Regions from separate parts of the Vibrio breoganii genome, predicted to be linked through region 1. Evidence: predicted binding sites of a transcription regulator. Region 1 holds the regulator's gene; each other region holds the start of a gene.

Region 1 (6,181 bases):
TTCTCAGAGAAGGGACAGACTACGGAGACGTAGAAATCTCGCTGCAAGACAAGATAGACCAAATCAAATGGCAGCTACAACAAGGTACAGCTGTTATTGTTTATTCCGAGCTACATGAGAGCATCGATATAAAAGTGAGCCACGACGCAAAACTCTTATAAGCACCCAATCGTTAAACTCGATTTGTATACAATTGACCTTTATTCACTCACAAGACAAGGAAAGTCATGTCAGCCAAACACCCCATTATAGCGGTAACGGGCTCTTCAGGAGCCGGAACCACCACTACATCAGAAGCCTTTCGCAAAATGTTCAACATGATGAATGCAAAGGCCGCCTGGGTTGAAGGCGACAGCTTCCACCGTTTCACCCGTCCAGAGATGGATGTGGCTATTCGAAAAGCGAAAGAGCAGGGTCGACATATTAGTTACTTTGGCCCTGAAGCCAATGATTTCCCTGCACTCGAAAACTTCTTCAAGGACTTTGGCGAAAAAGGCGAAGGAAAGGTGCGTCGCTATCTGCACACCTTCGACGAAGCCGTGCCATACAATCAAATGCCGGGTACCTTCACCCCGTGGCAAGAACTGCCACAAAGCGATGTACTCTTCTACGAAGGCTTGCACGGTGGCGTCGTAGACAGCACCTGTAACGTTGCTAAGCATGTGGATTTGCTGATTGGCATGGTGCCTATCGTTAACCTTGAGTGGATTCAAAAGTTCGTTCGCGATACTCGCGATCGAGGGCATTCACGCGAAGCGGTGATGGACTCTATTGTACGTTCAATGGACGACTACCTGAACTTTATTACCCCACAGTTTTCGCGCACACACATCAACTTCCAGCGAGTGCCTACCGTTGACACCTCAAACCCTCTAAACGCCAAAGGAATCCCTAGTTTAGATGAAAGCTTTGTGGTCATTCGTATGCGTGGCTTTAAGAATGTCGACTTCCCCTATCTATTGGCAATGATCGATGGCTCATTTATGTCTCGTCACAATACTTTGGTTGTCCCAGGAGGAAAAATGAGTTTTGCTATGGAATTGATTATTCGTCCTATACTGCAACAATTACTAGAGACGGGTAAGATCGGCTAATTTTGAATCTGAGTCGCACTCTTGTCTCAGAGTGTGATTGAGGACACGGTTTTGCTTGTAAAATCGACAATTCAAACCGATCAAAATCAAGAAATGTACTTAAAAAAAAGATACTATTCGTACTGATAAAATTTGAAGTAGTAGCAGCAACTACACCCCGCTCCCCTTATATGGCGAGGTCAGGGAACATAATTATACTCGCTGAGAGAGGAAGATAAGAATATGGTTTTAGGTAAACCTCAAACAGATCCAACGTTAGAATGGTTTTTGTCACACTGCCACATCCACAAATACCCTTCAAAAAGCACACTGATCCATGCTGGTGAAAAAGCAGAAACTCTTTACTACATCGTTAAGGGTTCGGTTGCCGTACTGATCAAAGATGAAGAAGGGAAAGAAATGATTCTTTCTTACCTAAACCAAGGTGACTTCATCGGTGAACTAGGTCTTTTTGAAGATGATCAAGAGCGTACTGCTTGGGTACGAGCTAAATCACCATGTGAGGTTGCTGAAATCTCATTCAAAAAATTCCGTCAGCTAATTCAGGTTAACCCAGACATCCTAATGCGTCTTTCTTCGCAAATGGCTAACCGTCTGCAGGTAACTAGCCAGAAAGTCGGTGATCTTGCGTTCCTAGACGTTACTGGTCGTATCGCACAGACTCTACTGAACCTAGCGAAGCAACCTGATGCAATGACTCACCCAGACGGCATGCAAATCAAGATCACTCGTCAAGAGATTGGTCAGATTGTAGGTTGTTCTCGTGAGACCGTTGGTCGTATCTTGAAGATGCTTGAAGAGCAGAACCTGATCTCTGCACACGGTAAAACTATTGTGGTTTACGGCACTCGCTAATCCACTCTAAAGTAGCCAGATATAAAAAAAACGCTGTCATATGACGGCGTTTTTTATCTCTTCTAGCTGAGAGCTTCTAACTGACAGCTAGTTACCTAATTATTGGTACTCTCAAAGATCTTATCCGCTGACGCTTCAACAAAGCCTTGATATAGGTTTCCTGCAGACACCTCATAGCGCTTGGCAAACTCATAGAAGCCACCTGGAACGCTCTGTACGCCATCAGAAAATACAACCTTAACCTTATCCGCCATTGTAGAGGATTGCTCTAACAGTACCTCAGAAGAGCCCTTCACCTCTCCGCCGGAAGCGTTGATGGCAAATTGGTTATCCTTAAGGAAAGTATTCACCTCAGATACCTCTTCAAACTGAGCCAATTGATTGACGCTCACGGTAAAGTGATTGGCACCAAAGCCATGTGCAGCTACCCATGAGGCATACTCACTTTCTTTGGCTAGGCTTTGATAATCTTCAAAGCTCAGGTCCCACAAACGACCACCATGTAAAAACGCAGAGCCTTGCAATTTACTTGGATCAATTTGTTCCGATAGTTTTTTCACAATCGCCTGCAACTCGCTTGAACACTGCTCGAGTTGCAACTGACTGATGAATACCTTAGGCATATTAGGGTCTGGATGTTGATAATGCTTAGCAACCAGCTTTTTCGCTTTAAAGAGATAGTCACCACCCTCTTTATAGCCAAGCTCGATAAATGGCTTCGCCAATACCTCTAGGCCTATGGGTGAACAATTGAAGGTACGCAGCGCAATGTGATCGTTGATTAGCGCCTTATCTTGCTTTAATAGCTCATGAATGGTGTGCGATGACGGACAAAGCCTGCCATTAAAATCACTCCACAGTTGGTCAAATAGCTTTTGGACACCCATAACCCCTCCTTGATAGTACTTTGTTGATGACTAGTCGAATTGAATACCTGGAGACAATGTTTCAGGCATTATTGGCGCATCTCCTGCTATCGAAGCCATAGGATATGCACAGTAATCTGCGGCATAGAATGCACTTGGACGAAGGTTACCTGACGCACCGGGGCCGCCAAATGGCGCATCACCGCTCGCTCCCGTGATAGGGCGATTACGGTTGACTATGCCAGCACGAATTTCGTCAGAGAAGAGCTCCCACTGAGCATCATCAATAGAAATCAGACCGGCCGATAGGCCATATTTAGTGTTGTTCGCCAGCTCTATGGCCTCTGCGAAGTCGTTGTAACGAACGATCTGCAGCAAGGGACCAAAGTACTCTTCATCAGGCAATGCCTTGATGTCAGTAACATCTAAGATGCTCGGCTCAACAAAGGCATCATCCAGCAGCTTTCCATCCAACAAAGGCTTGCCGCCAAGGTCTATCAACGACTGTTTCGCCGCCACAATCTGCTCCGCTGCCGTGCGTGAGATAAGGGTGCCCATAAAGGGTTGCTGCTCAGCAAATGGCTGATCCATTTTTAGCTGACCAGTCACCTTCACTAACTTGGCAATGAGCTTATCGCCCGCGTCACCTCTGGCAACATACAAGCGCCTAGCACAGGTACATCTTTGCCCCGCACTAATAAAGGCAGACTGCACTACAGTGTGAACCGCAGCATCCAGCTCACCAAAATCTTCACCGACAATCAGAGGGTTATTGCCACCCATTTCCAGCGCCAGCATTTTTTCAGGTTGCCCAGCAAACTGGCGATGTAAGATATGACCAGTGTTAGCACTACCAGTAAACAACAGCCCATCAATCTGCGCTGAATCAGCCAGTGCAATGCCGGTATCTTTACCGCCTTGGACTAGGTTGATGACACCATTGGGTAAGCCCGCTTCATGCCAAAGCTTCACGGCAAGCTCGCCACACAGTGGCGTTAGATCAGACGGCTTAAACACCACGGTATTACCTGCCAATAGCGCAGGCACGATATGCCCATTAGGAAGATGCACAGGGAAGTTATACGGGCCAAATACAGCCAATACGCCCAACGGTCTATGTTGCAAGGTGACATCGTTGCCCGCAACCTGCTTGTGCTTGGTGCCTGTTCGCTCATGGTACGACTTAATGGATAGCGCAATCTTGCCTGCCATCGCAGCAGCTTCAGTGCGAGTTTCCCATAATGGCTTGCCCGTCTCTTTAGCTACCGTCTCGGCAATCAACTCGGCGTTTTCTTTAACCAGTTCAGCAAAGCGCAATACGATTTGCTCACGCTGTTCAAAAGAACATTTTTTCCAGCTCAAAAACGCATGTCGCGCACTTGAAACAGCCAGCTCTACCTGCCCTTTGCTCGCAGAGTGACCCTGCCAGATAACCTCACTGTTGTAAGGAGATAAAGAGTGCACATCATGGCCTTGCCCTGAAATCCACTCACCCGCGATAAAATGCGTTTCCATCTAATTCGTCCTTGTTGTTCTGTTTACACTGCCGCCATTCGAACCCAATCACCGCTCTTAACTTGAAGAGCGTTTGCGACTTTAGGGCTGAGAATGACGCTTTGAGTTTCAGCATCAAATGCCGCTTGTTGAGCTACGGCTCTGAAATTCTCAAACGAGGTATTACTAATGAGATAGTTAGTAGAGCTGCCATGCTCTGCAACCGACACTTGAGCCCTAAATGAATGGCGCACGGTGTCAATATTGCGAAGGTCACACTCCACCGTTGGACCCGCATCGAAGATGTCGACGTAGTCTCGACAAGTGAAGCCTTCGTTCTCAAGCAGTTTCAATGCTGGGCGGGTATTATCGTGTACTTCACCAATCACTTCCTGTGCCTCTTTACTCAATAGATTGATGTAAATCGGCAGCTTTGGCATCAGGTCAGCAATAAAGCCTTTCTTGCCAATACCAGTGAGGTAATCAGCCATAGTGAAATCGATAGAGAAGAAGTGCTCCTGCAACCACTCCCAAAATGGAGAGTTGCCCTTTTCATCAGAGACCCCTCTCATCTCCGCAAAGATAGTCTTAGAGAATCGATGAGGATGCTCCGCTAGCATCAAGAAGCGGCACTTAGACAACAATCGACCATTCAATCCACCACGGAACTTAGGGCGCAGGAACAAGGTGCAGATTTCACTGCACCCGGTGTAGTTGTTACCAAAGGTCAGTAGCTTCACCACATTATTCACGCCCAGTTTTGGCGACGAATGTACAACCTTGCTGATATGGTACGAATAAAAAGGAGTATCCCAACCTATCGAGGCTTCTATGCCTGTAGTACCGGCTACTTCACCCGTATCACAATCAACACCGACCATCAGGTAGCCTTCATCACCGGGTTCAGTCACCTCTGGTTTTTGAAAGCTATTTACTGAGTGATCAATTCTATTCGTAAGCAACTCTTCATTGACTGGCAAAGAGGTAAATCCGTGACCGGACTCCTCTGCGCACAAGTGCAATGCATCGTAATCATCCTTTAAAATTGGGCGTACTACTAACATCCCACTATCCTCCTGATAGAAAACTACGCGTTGTATAACTTAGCTACAGCCGTTTCAAAGCGCTCAAATCCTTGCTTGATTTCCTCTGGCGTGATCACCAGCGAAGGAGTGAAACGAACCACGTTAGCGCCTGCAATCAGCACCATCAGACCTTCTTCACCCGCAGCCACCAATACATCACGAGAGCGACCTTTCCAGTCATCGTTCAGCTCAGCGCCAAGCAGCAAGCCCTTACCTCTGAACTCAGCAAAGATTGGGTATTTAGCATTGATGCGTTCTAGCTCTGCACGGAATAACCCTTCACGCTCTTTTACGCCTTGTAGAACATCAGGTTGAGAAACATGTCCAACGACAGCTTCAGCTACCGCACACGCTAATGGGTTGCCACCGTAGGTCGAGCCGTGAGTGCCAATCTTAAGGTGTTTAGCCAGCTTCTCTGTCGTCAGCATAGCGCCAACCGGAAAACCACCACCAAGAGACTTAGCGGTGCTCAAGATATCAGGTGTGACACCTAAGCCTTGGTATGCGTAGAAATCGCCAGTACGACCGTTGCCCGTTTGCACCTCATCGAAGATCAATAATGCGTTGTGCTTGTCACACAGTTCGCGGACTGTTTGTACAAACTCAGAAGTCGGAGCAATGATGCCACCCTCCCCTTGTAGAGGCTCCATCATGACCGCGCAGGTTTCATCGGAGATTGCGGCTTCGAATGCTTTAATGTCGTTGTATGGGATATGCTCGATATCACCCGGTTTAGGGCCAAAGCCATCCGAGTAAGCCGATTGGCCACCCACAGTTACCGTAAAGA
Region 2 (6,181 bases), 890 kb from region 1:
AAATCTATTAGCACAATGGAAATTGTCATTCCAGCTAACTCTTAGCATGCACACAGTGGAAGCAGATAAATGTCATCCTGACGAAAGTCAGGACCTTAGAGAGTGCCGATACTCGGCTATGGCACTCCCCAAGTTCCTAGATATTTACTTCGTAAATTCTAGGATGACGTATTTGTCTAATTCAACTTTGGACCGCTTACTTAACCTACAAAGAGCTTCTAAACATCTCTAGGTATTTCTCTGCCGCTACGTCCCAGCCGAAGTCTTGCTTCATGGCGCGTAGTTGCACTTCAGCGAACTCTGTTGGTTGTTGAAGGTATAAGATCAACGCGCGCTGCATGCAAACCAATAGCTCGTCTGGGACTGGGTCGTGGAATGAGAAGCCGGTACCAACGCTTGGGTCAGTATCGTAATCATTCACGGTATCCTTCAGGCCACCTACATCGCGAACGATTGGCAGTGTGCCGTAAGCCATAGAGTAAAGCTGGTTCAAGCCACATGCTTCAAATTCTGAAGGCATTAGGAAGAAATCTGAGCCTGCTTCCACAAGGTGAGCTAGACGGTTGTCATATGCTTCTACAAAAGCAAACTTGTCGCCGTACTGCTCTGATACTTCACGCAGCTGCGCGGCAATATCAGGATCGCCAGTACCGATGATCACTAGTTGTACATCGTTCTTCAAGAAGCGATCTAGGATAGGCAGAATGTAGTGGAAACCTTTTTGATGAGTCAAACGACACACCATGCCGAACATAGGTAGCTTAGCCACAGGAAGATTGAACTCCTGTTGAAGCGCTGTTTTGTTAGCTGACTTGCCCGCTTTAAAGCTCGCCTTAGTCGGCTTGAACTTCTTCACTAGGTACTTATCTGTTGCTGGATCCCATTCGCTGTAATCACAGCCATTAACGATGCCAGAAAAATCGGCAGAGCGAGAGACGAAGTCGTTCACTAGGCCATGAGAACCTAGTGGGGTCTTCAGTTCTTCTGCGTAGTTCGGGCTCACGGCATTTAGCTTGTCAGCGTATTGGATACCTGCACGAAGCATGCTGATGCAATCGTGACCGTAGTTCACCGTGCTTGCTTCAACTTGCTTTAGTTCTGGGATGATGCTCACTTCATTGTATGGGTAGATACCCTTAAACAATGCATTGTGAATAGTCAGTGCGCTCTTGATGCCTTTATAGAAATCGTTGTTCGCAAAGCGTGTCTTCAACAAGAAAGGCACTAAGCCGGTGTGCCAATCATTCGCGTGAACCACGTCAGGCTTGAAGTTAAGCTTCGGCAGTGCGTCTAGGCTTGCTGCAGCGAAGAACGCAAAGCGCTCACCGTTGTCCGCGTACGCTTGGTTACGCTCAGCATAAAGCTCTGGACGGTCGAAATACTGTGCACACTCAAATGCGTATACTGGTACGCCATCAAGCTCTAACTTACGAACTTGGTACGGAGTATGTGGAAAGTGCTCTAGCGTAGTAGAAAGCACAACTGGGCTCTGTTCAAAGTTAGGTAACTTTGTATAGCCAGGGATTGCAATCGCAATGTTAGTGCCAAGGTTTTGTAGTGCTTTAGGCAACGCCTTACCAACGTCAGCCAAGCCTCCGCTTTTTACTAGTCCTTCAGCTTCGGAAACTGTAAACCAAACTTTTAATTGTGACATTTTGGGGAAATCCTGTTTTTCATTAGAGCTGTTGACAGCTTCTGTTTTTGATAGATTTGACTCGCGTCATTTCTAGGCGATTTTAACATAAAAAACAAACGATTGCGCTAGTGCTTCACGGCATTAACCAACAGGCTCATTATAGGCATTTGGTTTAATGTTCTGGGGCAGTGAATTGAATCTCAAGTGGCTGTATTAATGGAGGTTACGCGTAGATAAAAAAAGATAAAAATTGCTTTTAGATGGGAATTTAGCGGCTTTGAAAATAAAAATGCCCAGCACTGAGGCTGGGCATTGAAGTACTTATGTTTTACTAGTGATTACCAGTAGAAACGTGCACCAACTGCGAAGTTGCTTTCGCCGTCTGCGAAAGTTGGATCAATTTGAGAGTCAGAACCTTGGTTGTTGTAACCTAGAGTAGTACCGTCACCGTAACCGTATTCACCGTATACGCGTGCCCAAGAATTAAACTTGTGCTCAACGCCTACGTAGACAAGAGTACCGTCATCATCACCGTTACCAAAGGCGAAGCCACTCGCATCTTGCATTGTGAATTCGTAACCACCGTAAAGTGCTGTTTTTTCAGCTAGTTGGAAGATACCAGCTAGAGAGATACCACTTTCGTCAATTTTCTCTGAACCATTTTGATTTGCTAGTTCAGCCCAGTAGTAAGTGAAACCAATTAGGTGATCACCAAGACCGTACTCTGCAGTAAATTCAGCGTAAGTGTTTTCTAGCTCAAAACCGTTAGTAGCAGTACCTGCTGTCTCACCAGTATAACCAGCACCTGCGTGTAGAGCTAGGTCACCAACATTACCACCAACGAAAAGTTCGTATAGATCGTTTTCAGAATCAGAATCGTTTAGACCCCAACCTGCTTTAACCCAGAAGCTATCGAAGTCGATATTGTATTTGATTTGAGATTCGTGTTGAGCACCGTTAAGAGTTGAGTAACGTAGTGCTGAACCACCGAAGAAGTAAGAGTAATCAGCGCCGTACACGTCATCCGAAGTAGTCCACTGCTTACCAAATTTGATTGTACCGAAGTCACCAGCGAAACCAACATAGTGCTGACGTACGTTAACGTCAGTGTTGTCGCGAATGCCTAGCTCAACAAGGCCTACTACATCTACGCTATCTGTGATTGCGTATTGACCCTTAACACCTGTACGAGAAGAACCAGAGCTCAATGTTGCGTCGTGGTCGTTACCGTCTAGAAATTTAAGTTCTTGACGTAGTTGACCGTAAAAGTCTACTGAACCGTCGTCTGACTTGTAGATTTCTGCTGCGTTTACAGAAGTTGCAGCTACAGATGCTACTGCTAGCGCTAATAGTGTCTTTTTCATGTTAATTTACGTCCTTTTCTTTTAACTCGAACCCTATGCGGCTCTTGAAATAATTTTATTTTTATAATCATCAGGCGAAAATGCTTCTACATCTACGTTCTCCTGAAGTTGGTGATACATTGCAATTTTTCTAAAGCAGTGTCAAACACCCTAAAAATTACAAATGAAAATATAAAAAACCTTAAAAAACAACTATTTAAAGCAGTGCAAATACATAGCTCACAGTTTTTACAGCCAATTCACCACCACTTAACAATTTTGCAAAATAATAATTCTACAGAATTAACCACTGCTTTTACTTTTACATTCAGGGTTTAATTTATTGACATAACAAAATCTAAAAGCACTTATAAAATTATCTACCAAGATGGCGCGACAATGGATTCATATAGAAGTTTCAGTAGCTTAGGTAGCCTAATGACATTTATGAGATATTGATCACGAAAAATATTCGATAAATAACATTTTGAGGGGAACTCTTTGTGCTTTAGAGGTGTGTTATCATGGCCAAAGCATCTAACTGTTTGAAAAGAAATGAATAGAAAAATCCAAGAAGCGATTCGCCACAGCTATAAAAACCTGCATGATCAGCTGGATAACTTTATCCCTCGTCGCGCGCAAAATTACCTTGTAGCAGAGATAACCAAGACCTTATGTGGTGATTATCACAAGTCGAATCGCCTCATAGTGGCTGAAGCCGGAACTGGCATTGGTAAGTCATTAGCCTATTTGATGGCCGCTATTCCAGTGGCAAAGTTTAGTAGTCGCAAGGTGGTGATCTCTACCGCTACCGTTGCTCTGCAAGAACAGCTGATTAATAAAGACCTTCCCCTTTATCGTCGCCTAGTGGATTTCGAGTTCTCTTTTATATTGGCCAAAGGCAGACAACGCTATTGCTGCGCTGAGAAGCTCGCGGCGGCATCCGGCGCGGATGAGACGCAATTAGCCATGTTCGAAACCAAGCCGAACAAATCAGATATCGATTTGTTGGAGAGAATGTACAAGGCGCTGTCTGAGAACAAATGGGATGGTGATAGAGACTCTTGGCCCAAGCCGATAAAAGATGCGGTTTGGCAAAGCATTGTCAGTGATAAGCACAGCTGCAATAACGGACTCCCTGCACACAGAGACTGCCCTTTTCAGAAAGCACGCTCTGAGCTCGATAAAGCCGATGTGGTTATTGCCAACCATAGTTTGGTTATGGCCGACTTGGACTTGGGTGGTGGGGTTATTCTTTCCGAGCCGGAAAATACCATCTATGTATTCGATGAGGCGCACCATCTCCCTAAGGTTGCCCGAGATCACTCCTCCGCTTCAGCGAGCTTAAAAGGCGCGGCGGCATGGCTAGAAACCCTAAACAAAAGCAGTAGCAAGATATCCTCTCTTGGTGATGCGAAAAGAGTCGATCGCTTTCTTACTGAGCTGCAAAACTCTATCGCAGAGATCATTCCAAGCCTCAACAACGTTGCGCGTCAGCTAGATCCGGCCGGTTTTAAAGAAAATCGATTGAGATTTGAGCATGGCGAACTGCCCCATTGGCTAGTAGAGCAAAGTAAAGAGCTAAAAACCGTCTGTAATAAGGCCGCACAAGCTCTGGCTAAGATCACCGACCTTATTAGTGAACGCGTTAAAGACGGTGAGGTATCCCCTCGCTTAGCCGAGCCAGCGCTTGCCGAAGCAGGCTTCTTTTTGCAACGTCTAGAAAACCTTGCCAAGGTTTGGCAGCTAATGGCTGAGCCGTCACGAGACAAAGGCGCTCCGCTGGCCCGTTGGATTGAAACCAACCCAGAACGAGAGCTCGATTTCATCGTCAGTGTTTCACCTTTGGAGGTGGGCTGGTCTCTTGATCAGAAGCTTTGGAGCAAGTGTGTTGGCGCGGTATTAACCTCAGCCACACTAAGAGCACTCAATTCGTTCCAGTTTTTCTGCCAGCAAAGTGGTGTTAGCTACGATAAAGAGGAAGGAACGCAGTTTTTAGCCCTCGCCTCGCCCTTTGACTACCAGAACAATGCCGAATTGATTGTGCCTAAAGCAAAGTATGAGCCACAAGCGCCACAATTCACCGAATACCTCAGTGAAGAGCTGATTAATTGGCTGGTGCCTGATAAGGCAAATCTCGTGTTATTTGCCTCTTACTGGCAAATGAACCAAGTCGCGGAGGCAATGCAAAAAGAACTCACCAAAAAGGGTTGGCAGTTGCAGGTTCAGGGCGATAGTTCTCGTATTGAAATCATAAAAAATCATAAAACCGCCGTAAAGAAAGGAAAAACCAGCATCTTGTTTGGTACCGGCAGCTTTTCTGAGGGCCTTGATTTACCTGGAGAGCTATTAGAGAACCTGGTCATTACCAAGATCCCATTTGCGGTTCCCACCTCTCCTGTAGAAGAAGCCCACGCTGAGTACATCGAAAGCCGTGGCGGCAATCCGTTCATGCAAATTGCGGTGCCGGAGGCGAGCAAAAAGCTGATCCAATCAGTAGGGAGATTACTGCGCAAGGAGCAAGATTCTGGTAGAGTTATCATCTTCGACCGCCGTATCGTAACCAAACGTTACGGCAAGGCACTATTAGACTCTTTACCACCCTTTAAACGTCGCATCGATTAGGACTGATTCATTACTCAATGGAATACATAGAACCAAGTATGCTGCTCATATTGGCCATTGTTGCCTTTATAGCAGGCTTTATTGATGCGGTTGCTGGCGGAGGTGGGATGCTTACTGTCCCTGCTTTGCTTTCTATTGGCTTACCTCCACATATCGCTTTGGGTACCAATAAGTTAGCTGCCTCTTTTGCCTCTTCAACAGCGGCCTTTACCTATTACAAGAAAAAGCTGTTTAAGCCTAGATTATGGCTGCCTACCTTCATTGCCACTTTGATTGGCGCAACGTGTGGCACCTTGTTTGTAGATTCTATTTCTACCGAGTGGTTAGAAAAGGTGCTCCCTCTCGTTATTTTGGCGGCTGCTCTTTATACCATCATCCATAAAACCCCCGATGCGAATAAGAACCTGATGCCTGAGCCGGGCAGAAAGCACAACATCACGCAAGTGACGCAAGGCTTTAGTCTGGGGTTTTATGATGGCGTGGCAGGACCTGGAACCGGCGCGTTTTGGACCGTTAGTAGTATGGCGCTCTATCGCCTGAATATACTGCTAGCATCTGGTCTTGCGAAGGCAATGAA
Region 3 (6,181 bases), 720 kb from region 1:
GTAAACCAAACAGCAATACGGAAAATACACGCACGAAAGAATCCTTCTCTAATAACTGACTCTCATAGCCTTTCAGCCCAAGAACCCGGCTAACCTTAGTTAGTTAATATTTATAACATATTCGTGTAATAGACGACACGCATCAAACTTAATGACAAGAAAAATACAAAAAAAAACACCCCGCAAACGCGAGGTGTTTATGATTTAAAGCTAACAGCCGAAAGCTATAAGCTTCAAGCTAAGCTAATAATTAAGCTTGGCCTTTAACTTCTTTAAGACCGTTGTAAGGTGCACGCTCACCTAGAGCTTCTTCGATGCGAAGAAGTTGGTTGTACTTAGCAACACGGTCAGAACGGCTCATAGAACCAGTTTTGATTTGGCCTGCAGCAGTACCTACCGCTAGATCAGCGATAGTTGCGTCTTCAGTTTCGCCAGAACGGTGAGAGATAACTGCTGTGAAACCAGCATCTTTAGCCATCTTGATTGCAGCTAGAGTCTCTGAAAGTGAACCGATTTGGTTGAACTTGATTAGGATTGAGTTAGTGATGCCTTCTTCAATACCACGAGCTAGAATCTTAGTGTTTGTAACGAATAGATCGTCACCAACTAGTTGAAGCTTGTCGCCTAGAAGTTCAGTTTGGTGCTTGAAGCCAGCCCAATCTGATTCGTCAAGACCGTCTTCGATAGATACGATTGGGTATTGGTTAGCAAGGTCTTGCAGGTAGAAGTTAAATTCTTCAGAAGTGAAGATTTTGCCTTCGCCTTTCATGTTGTACTTGCCAGTTTCTTTGTCGAAGAACTCAGAAGCAGCACAGTCCATAGCAAGAGTAACGTCTTTACCTAGTACGTAACCAGCAGCTTCTACAGCTTCTTGGATAGCAGCTAGAGCAGCAGCGTTAGACTCAAGGTTAGGAGCGAAGCCACCTTCATCACCAACTGCAGTGCTTAGGCCTTTTGCCTTAAGAACTTTAGCTAGGTTGTGGAATACTTCAGCGCCGATACGTAGAGCTTCTTTAAGAGTTTTAGCACCAACTGGTTGGATCATGAACTCTTGGATGTCAACGTTGTTATCAGCGTGCTCGCCACCGTTGATGATGTTCATCATTGGTAGAGGCATAGAGAATTGACCTGGAGTGCCGTTTAGCTCAGCGATGTGCTCAAAAAGAGGCATGCCTTTAGCTGCAGCAGCTGCTTTTGCGTTAGCAAGAGAAACAGCAAGGATTGCGTTAGCACCGAACTTAGACTTATTTTCAGTACCGTCTAGGTCGATCATCACTTGGTCGATAGCAACTTGGTCTTTAGCGTCTTTGCCAGCTAGAGCAGTAGCGATTTCGCCGTTTACAGCGTCAACAGCTTTAAGAACACCTTTACCTAGGAAACGTGCTTTGTCGCCGTCACGTAGCTCAAGAGCTTCGCGAGAACCAGTAGATGCGCCAGATGGTGCAGCAGCCATACCTACGAAACCGCCTTCTAGGTGTACTTCAGCTTCTACAGTTGGGTTACCACGTGAGTCGATAATTTCACGACCTAGAACTTTAACGATCTTAGACATTAAATGTTTCCTCTTATAATCAAAAAAATGTCAATTTTAAGGGGTGCTATACATCTCCGCTCAACACCCCTGCATTCCTTTACTTGTCGAATTCACCGCGTTGGAATTGACCAGCCGCTTTAACGAAACCAGCGAATAATGGGTGCCCATCACGTGGTGTCGAAGTGAATTCTGGGTGGAACTGAGCCGCCACGAACCAAGGGTGCGCAGGGTTCTCGATAACTTCCACCAATTTTTTGTCTGCTGATAGACCTGATACTTTAAGACCAGCTTTCTCGATCAACGGACGTAAATTGTTGTTCACCTCATAACGGTGACGGTGACGCTCGTGGATCTTAGCGCTGCCGTAGAGTTCATAGGCTTTAGTGCCCTTCTCTAGGTGACATAGCTGAGAGCCAAGGCGCATTGTACCACCAAGGTCAGAGGTTTCGGTACGCTCTTCAACGTTACCTTCTTTATCAACCCATTCGGTGATCAAGCCTACCACAGGGTTTGGTGTTTCTTTGTTAAATTCTGTTGAATGCGCATCAGCGAGGTTAGCAACATTTCGCGCGAATTCAATCAGCGCTACCTGCATACCAAGGCAGATACCTAGGTACGGGATGTTGTTCTCACGAGCGTATTGTGCAGCACGAATCTTACCTTCAACACCACGGTCGCCAAAGCCACCTGGTACTAGAATTGCATCTAAACCAGCAAGTGCTTCTTCGCCCTTGCTCTCAACATCTTGAGAGTCCACATACTTAATGTGGACGTTGAGACGGTTTTTCAACCCTGCATGCTTCAATGCTTCGTTCACAGACTTATAAGCATCTGGTAGTTCGATGTATTTACCGACCATACCGATGACCACTTCACCTGTTGGGTTTGCTTCTTCGTAGATTACTTGTTCCCACTCAGACAAGTCTGCTTCTGGCGCATTAATGCCGAAACGAGTACAAACTAGATCGTCTAGACCTTGTGCCTTGATAAGCTGAGGGATCTTGTAGATAGAATCTACGTCTTTCATTGAGATAACTGCTTTCTCTTGTACGTTACAGAACAAAGCAATTTTCTTGCGCTCGTTTGCAGGAACCATACGGTCACTGCGACAAACAAGAATATCAGGTTGGATACCAATCGAAAGCAACTCTTTCACTGAGTGCTGGGTTGGTTTTGTTTTCACTTCGCCCGCTGCCGCTAGGTAAGGTACCAGCGTTAGGTGCATGAACATAGCGCGTTCACGGCCTAGTTCAACAGCTAGCTGACGAATCGCTTCCATAAATGGTAGTGATTCGATATCGCCCACGGTGCCACCGACTTCAACGATCGCTACATCATGGCCTTCAGAGCCCGCGATTACACGGTCTTTGATAGCGTTAGTGATGTGAGGGATAACCTGAATGGTCGCGCCTAGGTAGTCGCCACGACGCTCTGCTGCTAGAACGTCTGAATAAACACGACCCGCTGTAAAGTTGTTACGCTTAGTCATCTTGGTGCGAATGAATCGCTCATAGTGACCAAGGTCAAGGTCAGTTTCAGCGCCATCTTCCGTGACAAACACTTCACCATGCTGAGTTGGGCTCATTGTACCCGGATCAACGTTGATGTAAGGGTCAAGCTTCATCATGGTCACTTTAAGACCACGAGCTTCTAAAATAGCCGCAAGAGATGCTGCTGCAATACCTTTACCGAGTGAGGAAACAACCCCGCCAGTAACAAAAATGTAATTTGTCGTCATGTTTAACCTGAAATTGGTTGAATGAGGGAAATGGATATCTTCTGGACGGGATGCAAATATACCAGAAGCCCTTTATCGCCACAACGTGAAACTTATCACAGGCATTTTTTTTATTTTTTGCTTCAAATCAATTCAATCTTCTAAAGCCAATTTTACTTCCGCTCATCTTGTTTTACTAAATCCCACAAAGAATCAAGATACTCAAGGTCACAATCATCTAGCTTGCGACCTTGTTCTTGAACCTTTTTTTCTACTGCTCTAAAGCGTCTTTCAAATTTGTTGTTTGCCTTGCCCAGAGCGACCTCTGGGTTGCAATTTAGGTGCCTAACTAGGTTCACTGTAGCGAACAAAAGATCACCCAATTCATCCTCGACTTTCTCTTGCACAACAGTTACTTGCAAGGCTTCATCGAGCACCTCTTGCACCTCTTCATGCACCTTGTCTACCACAGGCCCTATGGTGTCCCAATCAAAGCCATGTTTAGCACAACGTTTTTGAATTTTGTTGGCACGACTCAGTGCAGGTAAAGACTTAGGTACAGAGTCTAGAATACTTTTTTCAACATTGCCCGAACGAGCTTTCTCTTTCGCTTTTTCGGCTTCCCAGTTGTCATTTATTTCTTGTTCATTGGCAAACTTCTCGTCAGAAAAAACATGCGGATGACGGCGCATAAGTTTTTCATTGAGCACTTCTAGCACATCTTCAAAATCAAACAGTTGCTGCTCTTTTGCCATTTGCGAGTAGAAAATCACTTGAAAAAGTAGGTCGCCCAGCTCTTCTTTTAGATTATCCCAGTCTTGATTTTGAATGGCATCGACCACTTCATAAGTTTCTTCAATGGTATGGGGAACGATAGTGTCAAAGCTCTGCTTTTTGTCCCATGGGCAACCCTGTTCAGGGTCACGGAGCGTGGCCATTATGGATAGCAATTGTTCGATGGAGTTTGAAGCTGACATAATATTTCCAATTCACATTCAAAAAAGAAAGCCCCTTTTCAGGGGCTTGTTAGATGGGTTAGCCAAGACGTTTGACGGAGATAACGTCTTTGATCTGCTCGATTCGAGATTGAACCCGAGAGCTAATTTCAACACTGTTCACTTGAACATCGAGATCCATAATCGACATTTGGCGCTTGTGATCGGTGCGTGAACGCATACTCGCTACCTTGAGCTTTTCGTTAGTAATCAAGGTAGTAATGTCCTTTAACAGACCTGTGCGCTCTAGCGCTTCCACTCTCAAGGTCAGAATAAACGAGCCAACAAAACCACTTCCCCATACCGTATCTATGATTCGTTCTGGGGCATGATGCCTTAGCTCGTTGAGTTGGTCACAATCACTGCGATGCACAGAGATACCGCGACCTTGTGTAATGTAACCACTGATTCGGTCACCCGGTATCGGCTGACAACAGCGCGCCAAGTGGGTCATGAGATTATCAACCCCTTCAACCACCACCGCGTCTTTGTGTGGCTTGCTCTCAATCGGCGCTGTCGAGTCTACACTCTTAAGCTTTTCAAGGGCTTGCTTATCTTCCTCTTCCGCTGTTGGCTTGTTGACTAGGGCATTGATGTGATTAACCACTTGGTTAATACGCAAGTCACCACTGCCGATCCCAGCATACAACTCATCAGCTGAATTGACGTTAAAGCGTTTCAAGGCGTAGAGGTCAGCGTCTTTTAAATTAGCGCCAATCTTAGCCAGTTCAACTTCTAGGATCTCTTTACCCGCATCGATGTTCTTCTCTCGACTTTGTTTTCTAAACCAAGCATTTATCTTGGCACGAGCGCGGCTTGAGTGAACAAAACCTAATGATGGGTTTAGCCAATCTCGAGAGGGATTTGGCTCTTTTTGCGTGATGATCTCAACCTGATCGCCCATTTCCAATTGATGGGTAAACGGTACGATTCTTCCTGCGACCTTAGCGCCAATACAACGGTGCCCTACCTCAGAGTGAATGTGGTAAGCAAAGTCGAGAGGCGTCGCCCCCATCGGCAGGTCGACTACATCACCACGAGGGGTAAAGGCATAAACGCGATCATCAAACACTTGAGAGCGCAACTCGTCCAGCATCTCACCGGAATCCGACATCTCTTCTTGCCAATCAAGCAGTTTGCGCAGCCAAGTAATCTTCTCATCGTAGCCACTGCGACCACCTGAACTGCCCTCTTTGTATTTCCAGTGGGCCGCGACACCAAGCTCAGAGTCTTCATGCATTTGCTTGGTACGGATTTGAATCTCTATGGTTTTGCCTTCAGGCCCAAGCACAACGGTATGAATAGATTGATAGCCGTTAGGTTTTGGGTTCGCGACATAGTCATCGAACTCACCGGGAAGGTGCTTATATTTGGTGTGTACGATGCCTAGAGCGCCGTAACAATCTTGCAGTTGGTCAGCAATGATTCGCACTGCACGCACATCAAAAAGCTCATCAAAGGCGAGCTTTTTCTTCTGCATCTTACGCCAGATACTAAAGATGTGTTTCGGACGACCACTTACCTCAGCATTAATATTGGTGCGCTTCATTTCTGATCCGAGATCATCAACAAATTCGGTGATGTAGCGCTCGCGGTCTATGCGTCGTTCAGCTAATTGCTTGGCAATTTTTTTATAGGTAGTCGGATTTTGATAGCGAAACGCGTAGTCTTCGATTTCCCATTTTAGCTGACCAATACCCAGGCGATTAGCAAGCGGTGCATAGATGTTGGCACACTCTTTAGCAACGGCTTGGCGCACTTCATCTGGGGCGTTTTTCACTTCACGTAAATTACAGATCCGCTCGGCGAGCTTAATGATGACACAGCGGAAATCATCCACCATAGCCAGCAACATGCGTCTAACGTTATCAATCTGGGAAGAAGCGCTACTGCTCTCTAAGGAGGCGTTTAGTTGGCCAATGGCGGCCATCTCTT
Region 4 (6,181 bases), on a different replicon from region 1:
TCTGTTACAGTAATTGGACCACCACTTGCTATTTGCTTTTTAAAGAGAGGTATAACTGATCCAGATGAACCTAGAACGTTACCAAACCTCACCATACTAAAGATCGTTTCACAGTCTTTTTGAGTAGCTAAGGCTTGTAAAGATAGTTCGGCTAATCGCTTAGAAGCGCCCATGACATTTGTAGGACGAACCGCTTTATCTGTCGATATCAGAACAAACGAATCTACTTTTGCACTTATTGCTGAACAAGCTGTGATGTAGGTACCAAATACATTGTTCTGAACCCCTTCAACTATATTATATTCAACTAATGGTACGTGTTTGTATGCGGCTGCGTGATAGACAGTTTTAACATTGAATGTTTTCAGCACTGATGTTAAACGCTCTTGATTTTGAACGGAGCCGAGTAAGGGATAAATTTTGGTATTGAATTTTTCTTTTTTTACAATATGTTGAAGTTCCCTGTCAATTTGATACAAAGCAAATTCTGATATTTCGTAAAGTACAATACTTTTCGGTTGTTGTTTTATTATCTGGCGACATAGCTCTGATCCAATTGAGCCTCCTGCACCGGTAACCATAACGTTCTTGTCCTTGATATTTGCTTCCATTAATGATTGTTGTGGTTCGACAGGGTCTCGACCGAGGAGGTCTTCGATAGCAACGTCTTTTAATTCATCAATTTTAGCTTTACCCGAAACTATATCTCCCATATCTGGGATAGTTAATACTTCTGCAGATAGGTGAACGAGTTCGTCTAGGATCTCTTTCCTTCTAGAACGGGATGCACTTGGAATAGCTAGCAATATCTGTTCTACGTTGGCACGGTCGATGGATTTTTCTGTTTGTTCAATTTTTAGAACTTTTAAACCCATCAATACGGTATTTTCGAGGGTTTTATCCTGATCTATAAAACCTATAACTTTATGCGTCTCTGAAGACCGTAATGCGAGGGCTAGTTGCCTGCCTGCGGAGCCTGCACCGTAAATAAGAACGTTTTTACGTCCTTTAGAGTATGATTGGCTGACTAATACCCGAGCTATCAAGCGCACTCCACCACATGATAAAGCTAAGAATGCACCGTAGATAATGGGAACAGAACGTGGAACGTCCGAGTTTAGATAGTATGCAAGTAAGCCAACTGATACTGATGAGATAATAGTACCGATACTGACCACGTATAAAGCATGAAAAGTCAGATATCTTAGTATTGCTCGATATAGGCCAAGTTTTGTGAAGGCAAATAAAGTGATGACTAAGGTACCTAGTAGTACCTGTTCATTATCATATTGTGGAAGCGACATTAGATCGCCAAGGCGTGCCCAATGGGCTGCGTAGTAGGATGCGACGATGAATGTGGAGTCAATGAAAAGACTGATTAGTCTTTTCATTGAGCGAGGAAGGTTCCAAATGTACTTTAATTTGAGCATTGAGACTATTGACTGCTTTAGAGAGAATACAACTGAGTAATTCTATATCCAATCTATATAAATGTCTCGGGTCAATACCCCATTAACCGTAACAAATTCTCAGCAGTCTCAATCGCTTCCTTCCTATTGGCAATATTCAGCTTCTGATACAGGTTACGAATGTGCGTCTTTATCGTAGTTCCCGCCACATCTAATTCTTGCGCAATCTGCTCGTTACTGAAGCCTGAGTAAATTAAGTTCAGTACCTGCCATTCACGTTGGGTGAGGGGACTGGTGCGGATCAGTTCTGGGATGTTTGGGTGGTTGACGAGTTGGTTTACGAACTCTTCGTCGAAGTGTACGGCGCGGCTGCGTTGTTTGTTGCCGATTTCTTTTAGCAATTGCAGTGCGCGATGACGTTCTAGGTCGCCGAGTTGTCCTTTGTTTACAAGCTTTTCAAGAAGTTTGTTGATGGTTGCGCCGTCGACGATGAAGTTGCCTAGCATGCCGGTTTGGTTAGTCATGCTGAGCGCGGTTTTTAGTTTTTCGCTGGCGGTAACTTCGTTGTCGAGCTTGATGTTAAGCACGGTTTCGACAATCAAGTTGCGGTTGATGTCGGTGATCAAGCCATGGGTGTTTGCTTGCTCTTGCAAGAAGGCTATGGTGTCTTCGGCCTCTTGTAGCATGTCGCAGGCGATTTGTGCGCGGGCGATGTTGCGAAGCTGCAACTGGTTAAAGTGGTTGGTGGCGTCCGTTGGCGTTTCTGTTTGAATGAGCCAGTTGTGGATTGCAGTGATGTCTTTGCTGGCTTGCCAGTACAGGATTTGTGAGAATGATGCATTGGCTGACCAATCGATGTGATAGTTTGATTCAGCTAGCAGTGCTTCGATATTTTTTACGAAACGACCGGCTTTATCGAGCTCACCTCGACCCATCGCCACACGCACTAGCATTGAGTAGCTGTGCAGGTGACCACTCGGCTGATTAGCCAGTACATCAATGCCTTTATAAGCTGAAAGCTCGGCGTCATCTAGGCGGTTCCAGCACCATTGGATTTGCGCACGTGTTCTAAGTAAATGCTCGTGGAGCGGTACTTGCTGGAAGTGGTGTTCTTCTATTAGCTTGAAGGCTTGGTCTTGAAGCTCGTAAGCTGCTTGAATATAGCCTTGCGCAATCAATATTTCACTCTGCTGGATAAGCGCCCACAGTACGTGGTGGAACACTTGATACTGACGAGCCAGTTTTTCTGTTTGCTGCATCATAGGCAGTGCGCGGTCTAGTCGACCCAGTACGTGGTTGACCTCGCCGATGACGGATGTTCCAACAATACGGCTTCTAAAGTCGTTGTTGTCTATTTGGCTTAGTGCTAATTCTGCCAATCGAAGGGCTTCTTCCGGTTTACCTTGGTTGATGGCAACCTGCGCTCTTAGTGCTCTTACCTGGCCTTGCTCTTTAATAGACAGGGGAATGTTTCGCTTATCAAGCTCTAGCTTGGCTTCTGCTAGCAGATCACCAACGGTATTAAATCTGTGCTGACTTTGTGCAAGCCAAGCTCTTAGTAGCGGTAGCTTTGCCGTTTTATATAGTTGATCGGTATCGAGCTCTGCGATGGCTTTTTCTAGTGTGGTGAGTTCGCCACTGTTAAACATCTTCCAGCCATGTTCTTGCATGATGCTCGCACACAGCTCTGAGTCCTTTGCACGCTGCGCGTGTACTAGCGCTTGGATAGGGCGGTCGTGTTTAAGCCATGATTGAGCAGCTGCTGTTTGCAGTGCCACTTCTTGTTGGGGTAGGTGAGTATGACGCTGATGGCTCAGGAACTCACTAAATAGGTTGTGGAAGCGATACCAGTTATTCTCACTTGATGCGGTGCTTAGGAATAAACCGTATTTGTTTAGGTTTTCTAGCATGCCAAGGGCGTCTTCGCGACCAGTCACATCAATGATCAATTGATCACTAAAGTTGTCGAGTACCGAACACTGCATTAAGAATTCTTTTGTGTCGGCATCAACGAAGTCAAATACCTCTTCTGCAAGGTAATCCCATAAGTGGGTGTGATTAAATTCACTGATGTTTTGCAAAGACTGTTGAAGAGGCTTGTTTTGTTGCAGCGCTTGTACCGCAATTAACTGCATCGCTGATGGCCAGCCTTCTGCGTAAGTGCGCAGGTCGTCGGCGGTGGTCTCGTCAATCTCTTCTTTCATGCGCATATTAAAGAAGCGAGTGGTTTCTTCTTTATCAAACGCCAGCAAATCATCATCAATTTCGATCATCAGATCGCGTACGCGCAGGTTTGCGGTGCCCAATGGCGGGTTAGAGCGACTAGTCACAACGACGGTTAGGTTATCCGGCATGTGTTTGATGAAGAAGCGCATTGCCTCGTGGATCTCTTCATTATTAATGAAGTGATAATCATCTAACACTAAATAGGTTTCGTGTACGTTGTTGGTTAGCTCGCCGAAGATCTCCCCAAATAGGGAGTGCAGGGAAGAGTATTGTCTCTTCTCTATCAGAGCCTGAGAGTTAGTACACGCATTATCCGTCGCTTTGTTCAGCGCCTGAATAAAGTAGTTTATGAAGCGGTAGCTATCGTTGTCACTCTCGTCTAGGTTATACCAACCTACGTGAGCCTTATCTGACAGCCATTGTGCCGCCATTGTGGTCTTGCCGTAACCCGCTGGAGAGCGAAGTAGCACCAACTTATAGAAAGGAGCTTGCTGGAGTAAATCCAAAACACGAGGACGTACGATAGCGTTGTGAAGGCGTCCAGGGCGAGTCAGTTTTGATGGGATCCACATGGTTACTTACCTATTTGTTACTTTATAGTTATTAGTTCCCCGATAAAATCGCTCGGGGAAGACGTTGTTGGCTAGCCGATATTTTAGTGAGTGCGAAAATCAAACCTTGGCACTTTCTAAGATCCTGAATCGAGTTCAGGATGACGCGTGTGCGTCATTGTTTGCATCTTTACGTCTAAAACGCATTCGTCATGCTGGAAGCCATGTAATGGCTATCCAGTATCTTAGATAGTGCGAAATTCAAACTTTGGCACTTTCTAAGGTCCTGAATCGAGTTCAGGATGACGCGTGTGCGGTGTTGTTTGCGTCATTACGTCTAAAACGCATTCGTCATGCTGGAAGCCATGTAATGGCTATCCAGTATCTTAGAGGGTGCGAAGTTCAAACCTTGGCACTTTCTAAGGTCCTGAATCTAGTTCAGGATGACGTGTGCGCGTCATTGTTTGCATCTTTACGTCTAAAACGCATTCGTCATGCTGGAAGCCATGTAATGGTTATCCAGTATCTTAGTGGGTGCGAAAATCAAACTTTGGCACTTTCTAAGATCCTGAATCAAGTTCAGGATGACGCATGTGCGTTATTTTTGCATCATTACGTCTTTAAACGCATTCGTCATGCTGGAAGCCATGTAATGGCTATCCAGTATTTTAGTGGGTGTGAATATCAAACTTTGGCACTTTCTAAGGTCCTGAATCGAGTTCAGGATGACGTTTGTTCTAATTATTTTAATTCTTAAGTCCGATCCTGCTTTGATTTGGTTTAGGTGTCCTCTATTTCTGCTTTCTACGCCTTAGATTTGTGATGTGGATCGACTATGCCCTAGTTTTCAAGGGGTAGTACGGTCGCACTTGCACAGGATTGTGGGAAAAATCATACAAGGGAGCCGAGTTTTCACGTGACTGATTTCACGTTTTTCATAATACCGAAAATTACTTTGCTCACATTTAAATGTTAAGGATGAATGCCAAATTGCACTTGAGTGTGATCATTGTCTCGCGTTGTATGGGGTCACCCCCTTATTGTGGGATCTGGCTCAACAACTTAATTCTCTCTCCCCCCCTACGCCCCGAATACTCCTCCTAATCATCCCCCTTCGTAGGAGGATGAAGCATTGTCAGGGTTGAAGGATGATGACCACAGATGGAAATTACTAAACGATGAGAGTTCCTTTATGAAACCAGCTCAACAAAAAAAGTTCGACAAAAAACAATTCCAAGCAAGCGTTAAGAAACACCTTACAGCGACTTACGCAACGACTGAAGAGAATGCATCTACACGTCAATGGTATCTAGCAATGGGCCAAGCCCTGGCTGAATTCACTACCCTTGACCTGCTTCAAACTGAATCAGACAAGAAAATCACTAACGCAAAAAGCGTTAACTACCTATCACTAGAATTCCTTATTGGCCGTCTAACGGGCAACAACTTGATCAGCATGGGCCTTTACGAGAACGTGACTGATGCAATGGGTGAACTTGGTTTCAACCTAACTGACCTTCTAGAAGAAGAGCGTGACCCATCACTAGGTAACGGTGGCCTTGGTCGTCTTGCTGCATGTTTCATGGATTCATGTGCTGCTCAAGAATTCCCAACTGTAGGTTACGGTCTGCACTACGAATACGGTCTATTCAAGCAATCGTTTGAAGATGGTCGCCAGAAAGAAGCACCTGATGCATGGCGTGGCATTGAAGGCTACCCATGGGAAGTAGCTCGTCCAGAGCTTGCTCAAGAGATTGGCTTCTACGGTGAAGTTCAATGGACTGTTGAGAACGGTAAAGAAGTTCGCAAATGGGTTCCTGGTATGAGCGTTAGAGCTATGCCATGGGATCTTCCAATCGTAGGCTATGAGTCTTCTACGGTTTACCCTTTGCGTCTTTGGGAATGCCAAGCGATTGCACCTTTCTCTCTAGAGAGCTTCAACAACGGTGACTACTTCGAAGCTCAGCACGCGCTGATCGATGCAGGTAACATCAC

What was found. The regulator CRP, encoded in region 1, controls carbon source genes, mostly activating them, when cyclic AMP is high. The targets are predictions, from matches to a motif close to TGTGANNNNNNTCACA.
Region 2: dinG (ATP-dependent DNA helicase DinG) is a predicted target of CRP. The motif match lies at 3,428-3,443, and genes of this name have one in related genera.
Region 3: OCU35_RS02345 (CTP synthase) is a predicted target of CRP. The motif match lies at 3,357-3,372, and genes of this name have one in related genera.
Region 4: OCU35_RS14720 (glycogen/starch/alpha-glucan phosphorylase) is a predicted target of CRP. The motif match lies at 5,188-5,203, and genes of this name have one in related genera.

What each region holds. Positions count from the first base shown of each region.
Region 1 is NZ_AP024864.1:2,619,712-2,625,892, forward strand. It holds gene OCU35_RS12180 (YheU family protein) at 1-161, shown strand, start outside; gene OCU35_RS12185 (phosphoribulokinase) at 228-1,094, shown strand; gene crp (cAMP-activated global transcriptional regulator CRP) at 1,317-1,949, shown strand; partial or broken gene OCU35_RS12195 (2-oxoadipate dioxygenase/decarboxylase family protein) at 2,045-2,842, opposite strand; gene astD (succinylglutamate-semialdehyde dehydrogenase) at 2,867-4,330, opposite strand; gene astA (arginine N-succinyltransferase) at 4,354-5,373, opposite strand; gene OCU35_RS12210 (aspartate aminotransferase family protein) at 5,397-6,181, opposite strand, start outside.
Region 2 is NZ_AP024864.1:1,729,416-1,735,596, forward strand. It holds gene glgA (glycogen synthase GlgA) at 206-1,654, opposite strand; gene OCU35_RS08130 (porin) at 1,975-3,000, opposite strand; gene dinG (ATP-dependent DNA helicase DinG) at 3,535-5,604, shown strand; gene OCU35_RS08140 (sulfite exporter TauE/SafE family protein) at 5,622-6,181, shown strand, end outside.
Region 3 is NZ_AP024864.1:480,002-486,182, reverse strand. It holds gene ftsB (cell division protein FtsB) at 1-34, opposite strand, end outside; gene eno (phosphopyruvate hydratase) at 251-1,552, opposite strand; gene OCU35_RS02345 (CTP synthase) at 1,632-3,272, opposite strand; gene mazG (nucleoside triphosphate pyrophosphohydrolase) at 3,425-4,228, opposite strand; gene relA (GTP diphosphokinase) at 4,287-6,181, opposite strand, start outside.
Region 4 is NZ_AP024865.1:341,862-348,042, forward strand. It holds gene OCU35_RS14700 (polysaccharide biosynthesis protein) at 1-1,430, opposite strand, end outside; gene malT (HTH-type transcriptional regulator MalT) at 1,502-4,207, opposite strand; gene OCU35_RS14710 (hypothetical protein) at 4,275-4,439, shown strand; gene OCU35_RS14715 (hypothetical protein) at 4,455-4,943, shown strand; gene OCU35_RS14720 (glycogen/starch/alpha-glucan phosphorylase) at 5,379-6,181, shown strand, end outside.